DNA from 2 places in the Flavobacterium pasteuri genome. Region 2 is predicted to be linked to the other one. Evidence: riboswitches for the same ligand, from Rfam matches in the RefSeq annotation. Region 2 holds a riboswitch; the other holds the start of a gene.
The links. Region 2 has a riboswitch for S-adenosylmethionine ahead of ACNQF6_RS09820 (homocysteine S-methyltransferase family protein). Riboswitches for the same ligand answer to the same signal wherever they lie in the genome.
Positions count from the first base shown of each region.

Region 1 (9,682 bases), on a different contig from region 2:
AATTCCAAAGATGGATGAAAAACGCAAAAAAGCCAAAAACCAACCGATTTTCGATTTGTTTTTGGCTTTGTAGATATATTGAAAAAATGACAAACCGCCAGCTATTAGTAAAGAAAGTAGTAATAATAGAACGGTTGTTGTTGTCATTCTTTTTTTATTTTAAATGATGAATTTTAAATTTTAAATTTTCACATCATTTAAAATTCATCATTTATAATTTATAATTATTTTAGGTAAGCATTCCTCCACAAACATTCATAACCTGTCCAGTTACATACGCACTCATATCCGAAGCAAAGAAAAGACATGCATTAGCAACGTCCTCAGTCGTTCCGCCACGTTTCAAAGGGATTCCGTCTCTCCATCCTTTTACCACATCTTCGTTTAATTTTGCCGTCATTTCCGTTTCTATAAATCCAGGAGCAATTACGTTACAACGAATATTACGTGATCCTAATTCCAATGCCACTGATTTAGAAAAACCAATAACTCCCGCTTTAGAAGCAGCATAATTAGTTTGTCCTGCATTTCCTTTCACTCCTACAACTGAACTCATATTGATTATAGAACCAGAACGTTGTTTCAAGAAAGTACGTTGAATTGCTTTAGTCATATTAAAAACTGATTTCAAATTGACATCCATCACTTTGTCAAAATCTTCTTCGGACATACGCATCAATAGGTTGTCCTTAGTAATACCTGCATTATTTATTAGAATATCAACTGTTCCAAATTCAGCTAAAACGGCATCTACAAAAGTTTGTGCTTCATTAAAATCGGCTGCATTCGATTGGTATCCTTTGGCTTTAATTCCTAAAGCGTTCAATTCGTTTTCTAGAGCTAAAGCTGATTCCACTGACGAACTATATGTAAATGCAACATTTGCACCATGTTGAGCAAAAACTTCTGCAATTCCTTTTCCTATTCCACGACTTGCACCAGTAATAATGGCAACCTTTCCTTCTAGTAATTTCATATTCAAAAATTAGTTTATTTTTTATTTGGAGCTATTCCTGCTATCCGTTTCAATCTTTTATGAACACTAACGCTCACATAAAAGGATTTTCACTACTATCAGGGCTATCTTACACCCGTCAAATATATAATAATTCCCTTTTTAAAAAAAATTCAAAAGCAATTACAATCAAAAATTCAATTCTTAAATTTTAAAGAATCGCTTTGTCCATTTGTCCCAAAACGAAATATAAATAGCCACCAATGTGAAAATTAGTAAAAATAAATGGTACCAAGCATTACTAATTAAGTCAAAGAAATCTAATTTCCCGTTAGCGTAGCTCAATATAAGCAATACTTGAGCGCCATACGGTAAAACTCCTTGAATTATACACGAAAAAATATCCAGGATTGCAGCCGTTTTTCTAGGATTCAATTCATATTCATCATTAATTTCTTTGGCAATAGGTCCTGTAATTACAATAGAAACCGTGTTGTTCGCTATTGCTAAATTAGCAAAACCCACTAAAGCACCAATTCCCGCTTGAGCTGATTTTTTACTTTTAATTCTTTTTTTAATTTGAACTAATAAATACGTTATTCCACCCGCTTTATCTACCATAGCTGCTAAACCTCCAGTAAGCATTGACAATAAGAAAATATCAGTCATACTGGTAAAGCCTTCATATATCTTTTGAGTGAACTCCATTAACGTAAACGAACCACTAAAATAACCTATGATTCCTGCCAATAAAGTTCCAATAAGCAATGTTGAAAATACATTAACACCTACTACCGCCAATACTATTACTAATATATAAGGTACAATTGCAATCCAGGAAAAATCATTTTTTGCAATGGAAACAGTCACAATATCTGAGTTTAAACCAAGATAAAAGAAAACCATAATAGTCAAAATTGCAGCAGGAAAAGCAATAAATAAGTTAATCTTAAACTTATCTTTTAGGTCACATCCCAATGACTGCGTTGCTGCGATGGTAGTATCAGAAATCATCGAAAGATTATCTCCTAACATAGAGCCACCTAATAAAGCGCCTGAAATTAAAGGTAATGAAGCACCGCTTTTATCAGCTAAAGCGACAGCTATCGGGCCAATAGCTACAATTGCACCCACTGATGTTCCTGTAGCAGTTGATAAAAAAGAAGCAATCAAGAAAATCCCTAAAGGAAAATAAGCAACATCAATAGTATTTATCCCAAGATTCACCACAGCATCAACACCGCCCATTGCTTTACTTACTACTGCGAAGGCTCCTGCTAGCAAATAAATTAAACACATGGTCATGATCTTACTTTCACCACATCCCGCAATCAATGTAGCAACTTTTTCATCAGTAGTGGATTTGAAAAGTAAAAAGGCTGCTATGATACCAACTACAACTGCCACTGGCGATGGAAAAGCATAAAAATCATTCAGAACAATTCCTGCTCCTAAAAAAGTAAAAATAAAAACCAATAAAGGAATCAAGGCAAAGGCATTTCCTTTTTCTTTTGAAAATAAAGTCATAAAAATAATTTAAAATTAAAAATTATGACGAAAAACAAAGCTAAATATGGGAATGTAAACAACATTTTTTCCAAAGGATTTGGCTTATCGTTTTAGCACCTTGCTTGTTGTTGCAGGTTGCTATCCTATTGCAGGATTCGTGATAACGGGTGCAAAAGTAATTAATTATTTATGAAATTAGCCTAATTTTATTCCAAAAAAAGATAATTCAAAAAAAGCGCCACATGAAAAATGTAGCGCGATTATAATTAAGATATTAAAAGGTAGACTTTAAATAATTAAAAAGCTACATTCCATCTTGGCAGTCTTCCATTTTCGTCAAGGAAGTTTTGTAAAACTTGCCCTTCTGCGAATGTTGGAATCACTTTAGTTTTATCATTAAATGTTTCATACCAAACCACTTCAAGTGTGCTGATATCTTCAATTTTCATTTGTGCTGGCCAAGAATATTTTCTTCCAGTTTTAGCAAATTGGTGTCCTTCTACAATTTTATCCTTCAGTCCACCATTTTTAATTTTCAAAGTTCCGTTGTTTTGAACAGTTCCAGTAGAACCAACCATAATTAACTCCTTTTCATCTCCAACAGAGTAAACTAAAAATACTCCAGATCCTTCTGATGCGTTGCAAACTTCTGCTAAACTATCTTCTGTAGTAAATGAAAACTGATTGGTAACTTTGAATTTTTTTAACTCTTTGTACATATTATTTTATTTTAATTTGAATTGGCTTTGACAAAAAAATACCCCACAAAATCGTGAGGTCCATTAGAAACCATTCGTTTATGTTTATTCTTATTACAATTGAATCTGCAAAAACAGAAATATTTAATAAAGTGCAAAGATATTTCTTTAATTCAATTAATAATAAAAAAGCCCCACAAATTGTGAGGCTTTTAAAATATTTAATAAGAGTTTAGATTAACCTAAAACTTCTTTTACTTTTTTACCAATTTCAGCTGGAGAATCTACAACGTGAATTCCACATTCTCTCATGATTTGCTTTTTAGCTTCAGCTGTATCGTCAGAACCTCCAACGATTGCACCAGCATGTCCCATTGTACGTCCTGGAGGAGCAGTAACTCCTGCAATGAAACCTACAACTGGTTTACGGTTACCATCAGCTTTAATCCAATGAGCAGCATCAGCTTCTAATTGTCCACCAATTTCACCTATCATTACGATACATTCTGTTTCTGGGTCATTCATCAATAATTCAACTGCTTCTTTTGTAGTTGTTCCAATGATTGGGTCTCCACCAATACCAATTGCAGTAGTAATTCCTAATCCTTGTTTTACAACTTGGTCAGCTGCTTCGTAGGTTAATGTTCCCGATTTAGAAACAATACCAACAGTTCCTTTTTTGAAAACAAAACCTGGCATAATACCAACTTTAGCTTCACCCGGGGTGATTACACCTGGACAGTTAGGTCCTATTAATCTAGAATTTCTTTCTTTAACATAACTATTTGCTTTTATCATGTCAGCAACAGGAATTCCTTCAGTAATTGCAATGATTACTTTTATTCCAGCATCTGCTGCTTCCATAATTGCATCAGCAGCAAAAGCTGGCGGAACAAAAATGATAGTTGTATCAGCTCCTGCTTGTTCTACAGCATCTTTTACAGTATTAAAAACTGGTCTGTCTAAGTGAGTAGTTCCCCCTTTTCCAGGAGTTACACCACCAACAACGTTAGTACCGTACTCAATCATTTGAGAAGCATGGAAAGTTCCTTCGCTTCCTGTAAAACCTTGAACAATTATTTTGGAATCTTTATTAACTAAAACACTCATGATATATTTTTTATGTAGTTTTTAAAATTGTTATGCAAAAGTATAAAATAGTAATCAGTAATCAGTATTCAGTATTCAGTTTTTTGACACTAAATTATGATAATTGACTCATTTGATACCCTCGAAATAGTTTATTGTCTTTTATTTGCCAAATAACCATAAAATGCGCCAATAACATTTCTTCTCTGGGATTCTCAATCGTTTTTACAAAATGAGAATATCGTACCGAAACAGTATCATTTTCACTTACAATATGGCTAATCCTAACCTTTGAACGAACGTAAGCTTTACTCAAATCATTGGAAAGGCTTAATAAAGAATCATAATTCAATTGAACTAATCCCTTACTACTGTTCCATTCAACGATAACTTCTGGATGCAAAAAATCTTTTATGACTTCGTTGTCAATTAGCGCATCTGATTTGTAAAACTTCTGAACGATTTCTTTAGCAGACATATTACTTTAGTTTATTAAGAATTTCTGGTATCTTTTTGATATTAGCCAGTTGTTTCAATTTTTCTCTTGATTCTTCTATTGGTGTTCCAAAATATGATTTGCCACCTTCTACTGATTTTGTAACTCCGGTTTGACCAAGAATGACAGCCTTTGCTCCTATTGTGATACCACTTGTGGTTCCTACTTGTCCCCAAATAGTAACTTCATCTTCAATAATAACACAGCCCGCAATTCCGGTTTGTGAAGCTATTAAACATTTTTTGCCAATAACGGTATCATGGCCAACATGTACTTGATTGTCAATTTTTGTACCTTCTCCAATAGTAGTATCGCCAGTAACACCTTTGTCAATCGTACAAAGCGCTCCTATTCCCACATTATCTTTGATGACAACTCTTCCACCGGAAAGTAATTGATCATATCCTTCAGGACGTTTTTTATAATAGAACGCATCAGCACCCAGAACAGTTCCTGCATGAATCATTACATTATCGCCTATTACGGTATAATCATAAATGGAAACATTAGAATGGATCAAGCAATTCTTACCTATAACGACATGATTTCCAATAAATGTATTTGGCTGTATTAGAGTCCCTTCACCTATTGAAGCTGAAGTAGCTATTGAAACATTTGAGAATTGAAATGGCTTGAAATAATTTGTCAATTTATTGAAATCTCTAAAAGGATCTTCAGAAATTAACAATCCTTTCCCATCTGGACAAGCTACATTTTTATTGATTAAAACAACAGTCGCTGCAGAGTTTAATGCCTTGTCATAATACTTAGGATGATCCACAAAAACAATATCTCCAGATTCAACAACATGTATTTCATTCATTCCAGTCACTGGAAAATCTTTATCACCAACATATTCACAGCCGATGATATTTGCAATTGCTTCTAAAGAGTAAACTTTTTGGAATTTCATTTAATTAGTATTCAGTGTTCAGCAATCAGTGTCCAGTATATCTGATTACTGAACACTGATTACTGTAAACTATTCTTTAACTCGTTCCATGTAAGAACCTGATGCAGTATCAATTTTAATTTTATCACCTTCATTAATAAACAAAGGGACATTTACAGATGCACCAGTTTCAACAGTTGCTGATTTTGTTGCATTTGTAGCCGTATTTCCTTTAATTCCTGGCTCAGCGTATGTCACTTCAAGAATAACTGAAGCTGGCATATCTACTGAAAGCGGTAAATCAGTCTCAGTATTGATGCTTACCATTACATTTTCTCCTTCTTTCAATAAATCTGGCGAGTCTAAAATGTTTTTGTTTAAAGTAATTTGTTCGAAAGTCTCCGTATTCATAAAATGAAATTGATCACCTTCAGGGTACAAAAATTGGAATTTATGGTTTTCTACTCTAACTTCTTCGATTTTATGACCCGCAGAAAAAGTGTTGTCCAAAACTTTCCCGTTAGTTAAACTTCTAAGTTTAGTTCTAACAAAAGCAGGACCTTTTCCTGGTTTTACGTGAAGAAATTCAATGATTTTGTAAATATCATTGTTGTATTTAATACACAATCCGTTTTTAATATCTGATGTAGATGCCATTATTTTTTGATTTTTATTACTATTTTTATTTTTTGGTAACTAAAAACTACTTTTTAGTAGTTTCCAGAATATCCTTTCATAACTCCTCTTGATGAATTTCGAATAAAATCAATGATTTCATCTCTTTCTGGTGTCGCTTCCATCTCTGCTTCAATAATACCCAAAGCTTGAGTGGTATTGTAATTTTTTTGGTATAGAATTCTATAAATATCTTGAATTTCTCTGATTTTTTCAGTTGTAAAACCGCGTCTTCTCAATCCAACAGAGTTAATTCCAACATACGACAAAGGCTCTTTTGCTGCTTTTGTATAAGGAGGAACATCTTTTCTTACCAAAGATCCACCTGATATCATGGCATGATCACCAATTTGAATAAATTGATGTATTGCTGCCAATCCACCGATAACCGCAAATTTCCCTACAGTAACATGACCTGCCAAAGCGACTCCGTTTACAATAATTGCATTATCCCCAATGTGACAATCGTGAGCAATATGTGCTGTTGCCATTACTAAACAATTATTACCTAAAGTAGTTTGTCCGGATGCTATTGTACCTCTATTGATAGTGACACATTCTCTTATGGTACAATTGTCTCCAATTATTGCTAAAGAATCTTCTCCACCAAATTTTAAATCCTGCGGAACTGCTGAAATAACTGCACCTGGGAATATATTACAATTTTTTCCAATTCTTGCGCCTTCCATTATTGTAACATTCGAACCAATCCAAGTTCCATCTCCAATAACTACATTATTGTGAATGGTGGTAAATGGTTCAATGACAACATTTTTAGCAATTTTGGCGCCTGGATGAACATAGGCTAGTGGTTGATTCATATTCTTTGTTTAATCGTTTAACTGTTTAATTGATTAACCGAATACACGATTAACCAAATCAACAAAAAAATTACTGTTTCTTAGCAATTTGTGCCATTAATTCCGCTTCAGCAACTAGTTTTCCATTTGCGTAAGCGTTTGCTTGCATGTGACAAATTCCTCTTCTAATAGGTGTAATTAAATCACACTTAAAAATTAAGGTATCACCAGGCAATACTTTATGTTTGAATTTAACATTATCTATTTTCATAAAATAAGTCAAATAATTTTCAGGATCCGGAACAGTGCTTAATACTAGAATTCCACCCGTTTGTGCCATTGCTTCAACAATTAAAACACCTGGCATAACTGGAGCTTCAGGAAAATGTCCAACAAAGAAATTCTCATTCATGGTAACATTTTTCATACCGACAACATGAGATTCAGACATTTCAATGATTCTGTCAATCAATAAAAACGGTGGTCTATGAGGAAGAACAGCCATAATTTTATGAATGTCCATTAAAGGTTCTTGATGTAAATCATAAACAGGAACATAATTTCTTTGTTCTATTTTTATGATTTTCGCCATTTTTTTAGCAAACTGTGTGTTTACAAAATGACCTGGTTTATTAGCAATTACTTTTCCTTGAATTCTTGTTCCAATTAAAGCCAAATCACCTACTACATCAAGTAATTTGTGTCTTGCAGCTTCATTTGGATAATGCAAAGTAAGGTTGTCTAAAATACCGTTTGGTTTAACCGTAATTTCGTCTTTTCCAAAAGCAACTTTTAAATTTTCCATTGTAGCTGCTGATATTTCTTTATCCACGTAGACAATAGCATTATTTAAATCGCCACCTTTTATCAAACCATTTTCTAACAATGATTCTAATTCATGTAAAAAACTGAAGGTTCTAGACTCTGATATTTCCGTTTTAAAATCTGAAATACTTTTCATTGTAGCATTTTGAGTACCAAGAATTTTAGTACCAAAATCTACCATTGCAGTAACTGAATAATTATCGTTTGGCATTACCAATATTTCACTACCAGAAGCTTCATCTGTAAAAGAAATTACTTCTTTTACTACATATACATTTCTTTTAGCGTTTTGTTCTTCAATTTCTGCTTTTTCAAGCGCTTCAACAAAATATTTTGAAGAACCATCCATAATAGGAAGTTCAGAAGCATTCAATTCAATGATTACATTATCTAAATCACAACCAATTAGTGCTGCTAAAACATGTTCAGGAGTCTGTATTTTTACCCCTAATTTTTCTAAATTAGTTCCTCTTTGCGTATTTACAACATAATTTGCATCTGCTTCAATAATAGGTTGTCCTTCCAGATCTACTCGAACAAAAGTAAAACCATTATTCACTGGAGCAGGTTTAAAAGTCATTTTTACTTCTTTTCCTGTGTGTAATCCAACTCCAGTTAGCGAAATTTCTGTTTTGATGGTCTTCTGTTTAACCATTGTTTCCATTTTTTTGGTTTAATATTTGTTTTTTTAATTCTTCTATTTCTGCAACAATCTTTGGCAAATTTTTGAAATGGACATACGATTTACTAAAATCATTATATCCAAATGTAGGGCTTCCTTGCAAGATTTCATCATCTTTTATATTTCGTCCCACACCTGATTGCGCTTGGATTCGAACATTATTACCAATGGTTAAATGTCCCGAGATTCCAACTTGTCCGCCAATCATCCCACTTTTTCCAATTTTTGTAGAACCTGCAACTCCTGTTTGAGCAGCAATTACGGTGTTCTCACCAATTTCAACATTATGGGCAATCTGAATTTGATTGTCTAGCTTTACTCCTTTTCTAATAATTGTAGATCCCATTGTAGCTCTGTCTATTGTAGTACATGAGCCTATGTCTACGTTATCTTCAATAATTACATTTCCTATTTGTGGAATTTTAGTGTACGTTCCATCTGGATTGGGTGCAAAACCAAAACCATCAGCGCCAATAATAGCTCCGGAATGTATCGTACAATTATTCCCGATGACAGTCTCCGAATAGATTTTTGCACCAGCGAATAATATTACATTATTCCCTATTACCACATTGTCTCCAATGAAACAATTAGGATATATTTTTACATTTTCACCCAAAACTACATTTTCACCCACATAACTAAAGCTACCAAGATATAACTTATCTCCGTATTTTACACTTTGTGACAGGAAGGAAGGCTGTTCTATTCCGCTTTTATTCAATTTCACCTGATTGTAAAACTCTAATAATTTAGAAAATGCAGCATACGCATCTTCCACTTTTATAAGTGTAGTGGTTAAAGATGATTCAGGCACAAAAGTCTCATTAACAATTGTTACTGAAGCTTTTGTAGAATATATATAATTGAGATATTTAGGGTTTGATAAAAAAGTTAGCGATCCATCAGTACCTTCCTCGATTTTTGACAATCTAAAAACTTCCGCCATGGGATTACCTACAACTTCTCCTTCTAAAATCCCTGCTATTTGTTCTGCTGTAAATTTCATTGCGACAAAAATATAAAAAAATAGATTTTAAATGACCTTTTTATAGCAGTTG
Region 1 covers NZ_JBLVPN010000006.1:139,037-148,718, forward strand. The annotation lists gene ACNQF6_RS10650 (hypothetical protein) at 1-147, opposite strand, end outside; gene fabG (3-oxoacyl-[acyl-carrier-protein] reductase) at 230-976, opposite strand; gene ACNQF6_RS10660 (Na+/H+ antiporter NhaC family protein) at 1,160-2,482, opposite strand; SAM-I-IV-variant riboswitch at 2,537-2,633, opposite strand; gene ACNQF6_RS10665 (hypothetical protein) at 2,761-3,183, opposite strand; gene sucD (succinate--CoA ligase subunit alpha) at 3,400-4,272, opposite strand; gene ACNQF6_RS10675 (nuclear transport factor 2 family protein) at 4,367-4,729, opposite strand; gene ACNQF6_RS10680 (UDP-3-O-(3-hydroxymyristoyl)glucosamine N-acyltransferase) at 4,731-5,660, opposite strand; gene efp (elongation factor P) at 5,730-6,296, opposite strand; gene lpxA (acyl-ACP--UDP-N-acetylglucosamine O-acyltransferase) at 6,350-7,135, opposite strand; gene ACNQF6_RS10695 (bifunctional UDP-3-O-[3-hydroxymyristoyl] N-acetylglucosamine deacetylase/3-hydroxyacyl-ACP dehydratase) at 7,206-8,594, opposite strand; gene lpxD (UDP-3-O-(3-hydroxymyristoyl)glucosamine N-acyltransferase) at 8,587-9,630, opposite strand; gene ACNQF6_RS10705 (HD domain-containing protein) at 9,671-9,682, opposite strand, start outside.
Region 1: another riboswitch for S-adenosylmethionine. It lies ahead of ACNQF6_RS10660 (Na+/H+ antiporter NhaC family protein); the one in region 2 lies ahead of ACNQF6_RS09820 (homocysteine S-methyltransferase family protein).

Region 2 (9,682 bases):
ATTTTGTTCCTCTAAAGAAATCCAATGCGTTCAAGCGGTGTTCTTCCATTCCAGTAGCTACTGGAAATATATTCAAATCAAAAATGATGTCTTGCGGAGGAAAACCAACTTTGTTTACCAAAATATCATACGAACGTTGGCAAATTTCAACTCTTCGTTCGTAATTATCAGCTTGTCCTGTTTCATCAAAAGCCATAATAATTGCTGCAGCGCCGTAGCGCTTGATCAATTTAGCATGATGAATGAATTGTTCTTCCCCTTCTTTTAAAGAAATTGAGTTTACAACACTCTTTCCTTGCACTACTTTTAAACCCGCTTCGATAATGTCCCATTTCGAGCTGTCAATCATAATTGGCACTCTGGAAATATCAGGCTCGGCAGCGATTAGATTTAGGAATTTTGTCATAGCATATTCGCCATCGAGCATTCCTTCATCCATATTAATATCGATGATTTGTGCGCCACCTTCTACTTGCTCTTTTGCAATGCTAAGTGCTTCTTCGTATTTTTCTTCTTTGATTAATCGAAGGAATTTTCTAGAACCTGTTACATTCGTACGTTCACCAATATTCACAAAAACGCTTTCCGGCGTAATGATTAAAGGCTCTAATCCCGATAATACAAGGTTTCTTCTCTTTTCTGCGTGTGCCATTTTTGTTTTATTTAATCCTGCACGGTTTCAAAAACGGTGTAGGTTTAGCTTTTTTGTTTCTTATTATATTGGGCGTGACCCAAAAGGGTCGGGCTATTCGTTACAAGTCCTCGTCTCGTCCGAAAAGACGAGACTGTGGGCTTTTCACTGCTATCCCTCACGCGGATTTTCAACAATTCAACACTATTTTCATTCAACAGAATATCCCAAAATCCTATTTCCTTTTCATTCAACGGAATAAATGCCGTTGCTACAAAAACATATCGTTCCTACGGAACTCTTACTTTGCTAGCGCGAGCGTCCCGCTCGTGCCCATTCCAAATTATAATTCTATTGTTCAAACCTTTTATCCTGCTTTTGTTTGTGGGCACGAGCGGGACGCTCGCGCTAGCTTGGAAGCTATATTTTTGTAGTATATCTAATTAAGATCATTTTCATAATTATAATTCTTTAGATAATCTCTACTAATTTTCAATTCTTTCTTATATTCAGCTAACTTTTTTCCAAAATAATCGATTTTTCTCTCACTTTCACCTGTCAAGGATATAAACAGCTCAGCTTGTTTAGTGTATGATTCAATACTATCTGAATATCTTTTTAGTATTTCATCCCCATATCTCTTATATAAATAAGCGGAAGATTGATCAGAACCACCTACTTGAATCTTGGCTTTATATGATTCCAATTCTTTAGTATCATTCCTCACCTGTTCAACCATCGAAGTATAGATCTTAGTATCGATAATCAATTTTCTTTTATAATACGACACTATTTTCCCATAATAATCTATCCTTTCAGTAAATTCACGGATTTCTGTTCTAAACCCTATTATCTGCTTCTCATGATATATAGATTGGTATTCATCTTCTAATTCTTCATTACTCTTATTACTAGGCTCACTCTTTTCATAACCACAATCTAGATTATCCCAATAATCACTTCCTAGTTCATATCTATCTTCCATTGTATTTATTTTTAGTTTTGTAATATGTCTACAAGAAAAATCCTCTTGTCTATTTCTACTATTAAAGGCTCATCGGTATTACCTTTTATTATGCAACTTTCGTCCAACTATCATTAAATATAACAATCCATAAGCATTGCAATTTACATTTCTTATCAAAAAAACAATAACTATTTTTTATTCTTTAAAAAATAGACTTTTCTATTGGTGAATTTTATATTTTATTATTCTTCTTTGTGTGCTGACGTTACAAATTAAGTGTCATTGTAGTTTCTTTTTCTCAGACGCGATACATCGCGTCTCTACGTTACATTGTCGCTGTTGATACTCTAGGTTTATACTCCTTTGCGATATCAGCAATCAACTTGATGTGCTCTGGCGTTGTTCCGCAACAACCACCTATGATATTTACTAAATTGTCGTCTAAATATTCTTTGATGAAAGCTTGCATCTGTTCTGGTGTTTCATCGTACTCACCAAATGCATTTGGTAATCCTGCATTAGGATGCGCCGAAACATTGAATGACGTATTATGTGCCAAAGTCTGTAGATATGGTTTCAGCAAATCAGCTCCCAAAGCACAATTGAAACCTACGCTCAATAATGGTATATGCGAAACCGAAACCAAAAAAGCTTCTACGGTTTGACCCGAAAGTGTTCTTCCTGATGCATCCGTAATCGTTCCGGAAACCATTATTGGAATATCGATATTGCGTTCGTCTTTGACTTCTTCAATAGCGAAAAGGGCCGCTTTTGCATTTAAAGTGTCGAAAATAGTTTCTACCAAAAGCAAATCACTTCCTCCGTCAATCAACGCTTCTACTTGTTGTTTGTATGCAATACGTAAATCATCAAAAGTTACCGCTCTGTATCCCGGATCATTTACATCTGGTGACATGCTGGCCGTTCTGTTTGTTGGTCCTATTGAACCTGCTACAAAACGAGGTTTATCCGGATTTTTGGCTGTGAATTCATCGGCTACTTCACGGGCAATTCTTGCTGATTCATAGTTGAGTTCGTATACCAAATCTTCCAGATGATAATCGGCCATTCCGATAGTAGTTCCAGAAAAAGTATTGGTTTCAACAATATCCGCTCCTGCTTCAAAATAAGCTGCGTGAACGGCACGAATCGCTTGTGGTTGCGTTAATGACAATAAATCGTTGTTCCCTTTTAAGGAATGTGGAAAATCTTTGAAACGTTCTCCTCGAAAATCTTCTTCGGAAAAATTGTAGCGTTGCAACATGGTTCCCATAGCTCCATCGAGTATGAGTATGTTTTTTTTAATAGCTTCTTGAATTGTTGACATCTTTTGTTTTATTCTCGCAAAACATTATAGTATTAAGCGCTTATTATTAATTCCAAAAGTTCAATATATTAGCTCTTTAGCCCCGATTACCTCACTTAATTACTATTTTCATAGGAGTTCGATGAACTACGTTTGCAGTGAAAATCCTTTCTCGTCCTAAACTTGTTTAAGGATGAGAAAGATTGCAACGAAAAGCGGGAACGGTATTGACAAAAAAACGCCAATTGTTCGCTCCTGATACTGAAATAAATTCAGTAAGCTAAATATCGATATGTTGTCAAGAAAGGGTTTGAGAAATACTAAGTGAGTATTCATGTGTTATCTATCTTAAATACTGAAACTGGTTCTGTATAAAGTAGAATGTAGCACCTTCTTTAAAGATAAAGGGTTGCTAAGGTTTCATTGGGTCTTTCCCTCCGCCTTTCGTGATAACTTTCAATAAATATATGAACAGTGCAAAGTAAAGACATAGCGCTAATACTTGCAAGTATTAGCGCTATATTTTTTAACTAGTTTGTATTATGTTGTTAAACTATGGCTTTCACCACGGCTTTTGGAGCTTCTTTACGGGTTCCGTCAAATCCGTCAACACCAGAAACTGTAGTGTATTTCAATACATATTTCTTACCTGGATTGATGATTTGATAGGCTGCCTGACACATTAATGTGGCTTCGTGGAAACCACAAAGAATCAATTTCAGTTTTCCCGGATAAGTATTTACGTCACCAATGGCAAAAATACCTGGAATGTTCGTTTGGTAATCTAAAGCATTATTTACTTTGATGGCATTTTTTTCAATGTCTAATCCCCAGTCTCCGATAGGACCTAATTTTGGTGTTAATCCAAAAAGTGGAATAAAATAATCCGTCGCAATGGTTCTATGTGCACCATTTTCCTCAATATCAATTGACTCTAAATGTTCAGCTCCATTCAAGCCAACTACTTCTGCCGGCGTAATCATTTTTATTTTTCCTGAGTTCTTCAATTCCTGTACTTTTTCTACAGAATCTAAAGCCCCTCTGAATTCGTTTCTACGGTGAATCAAAGTTACCTCAGAAGCAACATTCGACAAGAAAATACTCCAGTCCAAAGCAGAATCTCCTCCTCCGGCAATCACGACTCTTTTGTCTCTGAATTTTTCCGGGTTTTTAATAAAGTATTTAATTCCTTTATCCTCGTAAAACTCGATGTCTTCAATCAATGGTTTTCTTGGTTCAAAACTTCCTAAACCACCTGCAATTGCTACCACAGGAGCATGGAATTTTTTTCCTTTATTTGAAGTCACAATAAAACTTCCGTCTTCTTGTTTTTCAATGGTTTCTGCACGTTCTCCCAGTGTGAATCCTGGTTCGAATTGCTTGATTTGTTCCATTAAATTATCTACTAAATCTCCGGCTAATACTTCCGGAAAACCTGGAATATCATAAATAGGTTTTTTTGGATATAATTCAGATAATTGTCCGCCTGCTTGTGGCAAAGCATCTAAAATATGACATTTCAGTTTTAACAATCCTGCTTCAAAAACTGCGAATAAACCTGTTGGTCCGGCTCCTATTATAAGTATGTCTGTTTTAATCATTTTTTTATTCTTTATGTAATGTAATTATGCTAAACTATTTAATTGCAAATTAACGATTGATTTTTACTGCTTTCAATGATAAATATCATTCGCTATTTTGCTCTGATTTATTCTTTATTTTTTAATGCTTCGGTGATTTCGTTCATTTTTTGTACTTTTTCTTCGAAATTTCCTTTTAGTGTCTTGCGATATTCATTTAGATTTTCAACCATTTTATTGATATCATCCGGAATTATTTCTTCGAAAAATTCCCGTAATCTTTTGGCTGTTGTCGGTGATTTTCCATTAGTTGAAATAGCAATTTTGACATTTCCTTTGGTTACAATTCCGCCCAAATAATAATCACACAAATCTGGTGTATCAGCAATATTGCAAATCAAATATCTTTTTCGAGACAAATCAAATACTCGTTTATTGACTTTTAAATCATCGGTACAGGCAATTACCATGTGTCGTTTTTTCAACATTTTTTTCTTGAACTTGGCTTTAGTCAATTTCACCGAAGGATGTCTTTCGACCAATTCTTCCAATTCCGGCAAAAACCTTGGTGCAACTACCTCAACATTCGCATTCGGACTTGATTTCAACATGAAAGATAATTTTTCTAAACCCACGTTTCCTCCACCTACAATCAACACATTCAGGTTTTGTAGTTTTAAAAAAACAGGATATAATTCATTTCTTTCCATTATAATCGTATTTCGTTTGATAGAAATTCTTCGTAAAATCCTTTCAACTTATTACTTTCTTTAACCACTTCGCCAATAACAATTATTGCTGGCGAGCTTAATTTATTCGCAGCTACAACTACTTGAATTGTGTCAATCGTTCCAACTCCAATTTTTTCTTGTGGAGTAGTTCCGTTTTGAATAATTGCAACGGGAGTTTCTCCTTTGGATTCTTTTTGGAACAAAGAAACAATTTGTGATAATTTGCTCATTCCCATTAAAATCACAACAGTTGCCGATGATTGCGCAGCTAACGCTACATCATTTGACAAATTCCTGTCGAAAGTCGTACCTGTAATTACCCAAAAACTTTCTGAAACACCTCTTTTTGTCAAAGAAATTCCTTGGTAAGCGGGAACTGCAATCGAAGATGAAATTCCGGGTACTACAAATGTAGGGATTCCAAAACTTTCTGCGAATTCTATTTCTTCGCTTCCACGTCCAAAAATAAATGGATCTCCACCTTTTAATCGAACGACATTTCCGTACGTAAGCGCATTATCAACAATCAACTGATTGATTTGGTCTTGCGTATATTCATGGCAACCTTTTCGTTTACCCACAAATATTTTTATGGCACTTTTTGGCGCATGAATCATTATTTCATCATTGGCCAGCGCATCATACAAAACCACATTCGCTTCAGCAAGTGCTTTTACTCCTTTCAGAGTAAGCAAATCCGGATCGCCAGGACCAGCGCCTACTAAAGTTACTTTTGGTTGTATTGTATTATGCATTAGCTAAATCTTTTGCTCTGTATTTTTCTATGTTTTCAAAAAAGGCAACTCCTTCTTGAATGTATTTTTGTGCAAATTCCGCAGAAGGCTCATTCGCTCTGATTTGGTATACTAAATCTTTGAACGTTGAATTCAACTCAATTTTATTGCTTTCGATGAAAACCGTGTCAAACAAATCGATAATTCCTGCATGGTGATTTGTTTTTTGGTTTTCAGCAAGTAATAATGCTTTAGCTCCATTTACAAATCCGGCATACGCTAAATAAATCGCATCAGCCCATTTTCCTTCATCAAAAGCTTCTTGCGCAAAAGTCATTTTATCTTTAGCTTCTAATATTAAAGTAGCTACTAAATCAATTACTACACCTGCACATTCTCCTACTCCAACTGCTTTCACGTAATTATCAGCATTACCCCAATCTACAAAATCAGCTTCGGTAAGATTAGTCAAATCGGCTAATGGTTTCAAAAATTCGTAGAAATATTTTTCCCCTTTGGCATCATAATAATTCAAAAATGATTGTCCGTTTCCGTTTGTTTCAAAATCATTTAAGATGAAACGCAATGCATCAGGTCCTCTTCGGCTTGGAATTTTGATTACTTTATCAGAAAATCTTCCGTTTCCGTTTCCTAAATTTCCTCCACCTAATAAAACTTGTAACGCTGGCGCTACTAATTTTCCTGAATTGATAGACATTCCCTGAAAACCAATTTCGGCCATATTGTGTTGTCCACACGCATTCATACAACCACTGATTTTAATCGTGATTTCCTTATTGTTGCTGTATTGTGGATATTCTGTTTCTAAAACTCTTTCTAGTTCTACTGCGATTCCGGTACTGCTTGCAATTCCTAAATTACACGTATCTGTTCCCGGACAAGCTGTAATATCTGAAATGGTATTGTAACCCAAAGCCACAAAATCTAATTTGGCTAATTCTTGGTAGAAAAATGGTAGGTTTTCTTCTTTTACGTGACGAATTAAAATATCCTGTCTCAAAGAAAAACGCAATTCATTAGCCGCATAATTTTTGATTAATTCTGCCAATGCTCTAGCTTTATCAGTATAAAAATCACCTAATAAAACTTTAATTCCAATCGCTACATAACCCGCTTGTTTTTGCGCGATTACATTTGATTTTTTCCAAGCTTCGAAAGCAGCTGCATCTTCGATTACTACTTTTGGAACTTCCAATAAAGGAGCTGGAATTTCACCATCAAAAGCTGTCGTATCGATTTCAACTGTTTGGTGAGACAACGCTTTTTTCTCTTCCTCCACCAATCGTAAAAACTCGTCTCTTCCCAAATCTTTGATTAGGAATTTCATACGTGCTTTTAAACGTTTTGCTCTTTCGCCATAGCGATCAAAAATTCTTAAAACACCTTCAGTTGTTGGGATAATTTGGTTTACCGGAATAAACTCCGATAATAATTCAGCATGACTTGGTTGAGAACCTAATCCTCCACCTAACATTACTTTAAAACCTCTTTCGCCATTTACAATTTTTGGAATAAATCCTAAATCATGCAAATAACTCAATCCTGTATCTTTATCTGAAGACGAAAATGACATTTTGAATTTACGTCCCATCTCTTGACAAACCGGGTTTCTCAAGAAAAACTGAAACAACGCATGCGCATAAGGCGACACATCAAAAGGCTCTTCCCCATCGATACCTGCCGTTTCACTAGCCGTAATATTTCTCACGGTGTTTCCACAAGCTTCACGAAGTGTAACATCATCTTTCTCCAGTTCAGCCCAAAGTTGTGGTGTTCTATCCAAACTTACATAGTGAATCTGGATATCCTGACGCGTAGTAATGTGCAAACGCCCGGTTGAATATTCATCAGAAACTTTAGTAATTCGCAACAATTGTTCGCTGGTCACTTTACCAAAAGGCAATTTGATACGAATCATTTGTACGCCTTCCTGACGTTGACCGTACACTCCTCTCGCCAAACGAAGGCTACGGAAACGCTCATCATCAATTTTCCCGTCACGGAATAAAGCAATTTTTCTTTCTAAATCGATAATGTCTTTTTGGACAATCGGATCTTCTATTTCGGTTCTAAAACTTTCCATCTTTTCTTGACTTTAGGCTATTGGATATTAATTATGTTTGGATTTTATTTTTGGCTTAAGCCAAAAACTAACGAATAAATCCAACTCCCGCTGTGGTATTAGTAGCAACATCTATTAAAATAAAAGCGCCGTTTGATTTGTTGTCGTTGTAGGCATCAAAATACAAGGCTTTACTCAATTTAATATTTACTTCACCAATTTCATTAATGCTCAATTGAGTTGCTGGTGTAACTCCCGAATAATCGGTTGCGATTACGTTTTTTACGCTTTCAATTTTCGCCAAAACTCTGTTCGTATTATGTTGTACCAAATATTTTGTACCTGGAACTAACTTTTTGCTATCCATCCAACAAATCGTTGTATTGATATCTTTTTCTATTTTAGGCAACTCATTCGATTTTACAATCATGTCACCTCTTGTTACATTGATATCATTTTCTAGTTCCAAAGTAATCGAGGAACCTGCTGTCGCTTCATCAAATTGTTTGTCAAAAAAGTGAATATTAGTCACTTTAGATTCTGTTAACGAAGGAAGAACGGTTACCGCATCGCCCACTTTAATATTATTACCATATAATTTTCCGGCATATCCTCTGAAGTCATGATACTCTTCTGTTTTTGGTCTAATAACCGTTTGAACCGGGAAACGTGCTTTTCCTGTTTCAAAAACATCTTCTGGCTCTAAAGCTTCTAAATGTTCCAAAACCGTTTGTCCAGTGTACCAAGGCATGTTTTCTGATTTGTCTGCAACGTTTCCTCCGTTAATAGCACTCAACGGAATGTAACTTACGTTTTGCTCTTTGAATGAACTTTTGCTGTTCAACGCCTGAAAATCAGCTTTTATTTTGTTGTACACTTCTTCCGAATAATCAACCAAATCCATTTTGTTTACCGCAACAATCACTTCTTTTACTCTCAATAAATTATTGATGAAAAAGTGTCTGTACGTTTGCTCAATAACTCCTTTACGAGCATCAATCAAAATGATCGAAACCTGCGAAGTCGAAGCTCCCGTAACCATGTTTCGTGTATATTCTACGTGACCCGGAGTATCGGCAATAATGTAACTTTTCTTTGCTGTTGAAAAATAAATATGCGCTACATCAATCGTGATTCCTTGTTCTCTCTCAGCAACCAAACCATCGGTAGCCAAAGAAAAATCAAGATAATCATATCCTTTTTGCTTGCTGCTTTTTTCTATTGCTTCAATCTTATCTGTAGTCAATGATTTTGTATCGTATAATAATCTCCCGATTAAGGTACTCTTTCCGTCATCTACACTTCCTGCTGTTGCTATTTTTAAAACTTCCATATTACCTTTATATTTTCCCCTCCCCGACCCTCCCCGAAGGGAAGGGAGACGAGTCTGGTATGTTTTTATAATTACTATTTTACTTTTATTTTCTACATTCTTTTCCCAAAACTCAAAACCAACACTAATCCAGTTTCGGCTCCCTTCCTTCGGGGAGGGTCGGGGTGGGGATTCTAAAAGTATCCTTGTTGTTTTCTTTTCTCCATTGCAGCTTCAGAACGTTTGTCATCTATTCTCGCTCCTCTTTCTGAAATAGTCGAAGATCTGATTTCGCCTACTACTTCTTGAATTGTTGCTGCGTAAGAATCAACAGCTGC
Region 2 covers NZ_JBLVPN010000005.1:276,663-286,344, reverse strand. The annotation lists gene metH (methionine synthase) at 1-652, opposite strand, end outside; gene ACNQF6_RS09825 (hypothetical protein) at 1,071-1,616, opposite strand; gene ACNQF6_RS09820 (homocysteine S-methyltransferase family protein) at 1,924-2,925, opposite strand; SAM riboswitch class I at 3,241-3,360, opposite strand; gene ACNQF6_RS09815 (NAD(P)/FAD-dependent oxidoreductase) at 3,453-4,505, opposite strand; gene ACNQF6_RS09810 (precorrin-2 dehydrogenase/sirohydrochlorin ferrochelatase family protein) at 4,613-5,194, opposite strand; gene cobA (uroporphyrinogen-III C-methyltransferase) at 5,194-5,970, opposite strand; gene ACNQF6_RS09800 (nitrite reductase) at 5,963-8,053, opposite strand; gene ACNQF6_RS09795 (sulfate adenylyltransferase subunit 1) at 8,121-9,365, opposite strand; gene cysD (sulfate adenylyltransferase subunit CysD) at 9,539-9,682, opposite strand, start outside.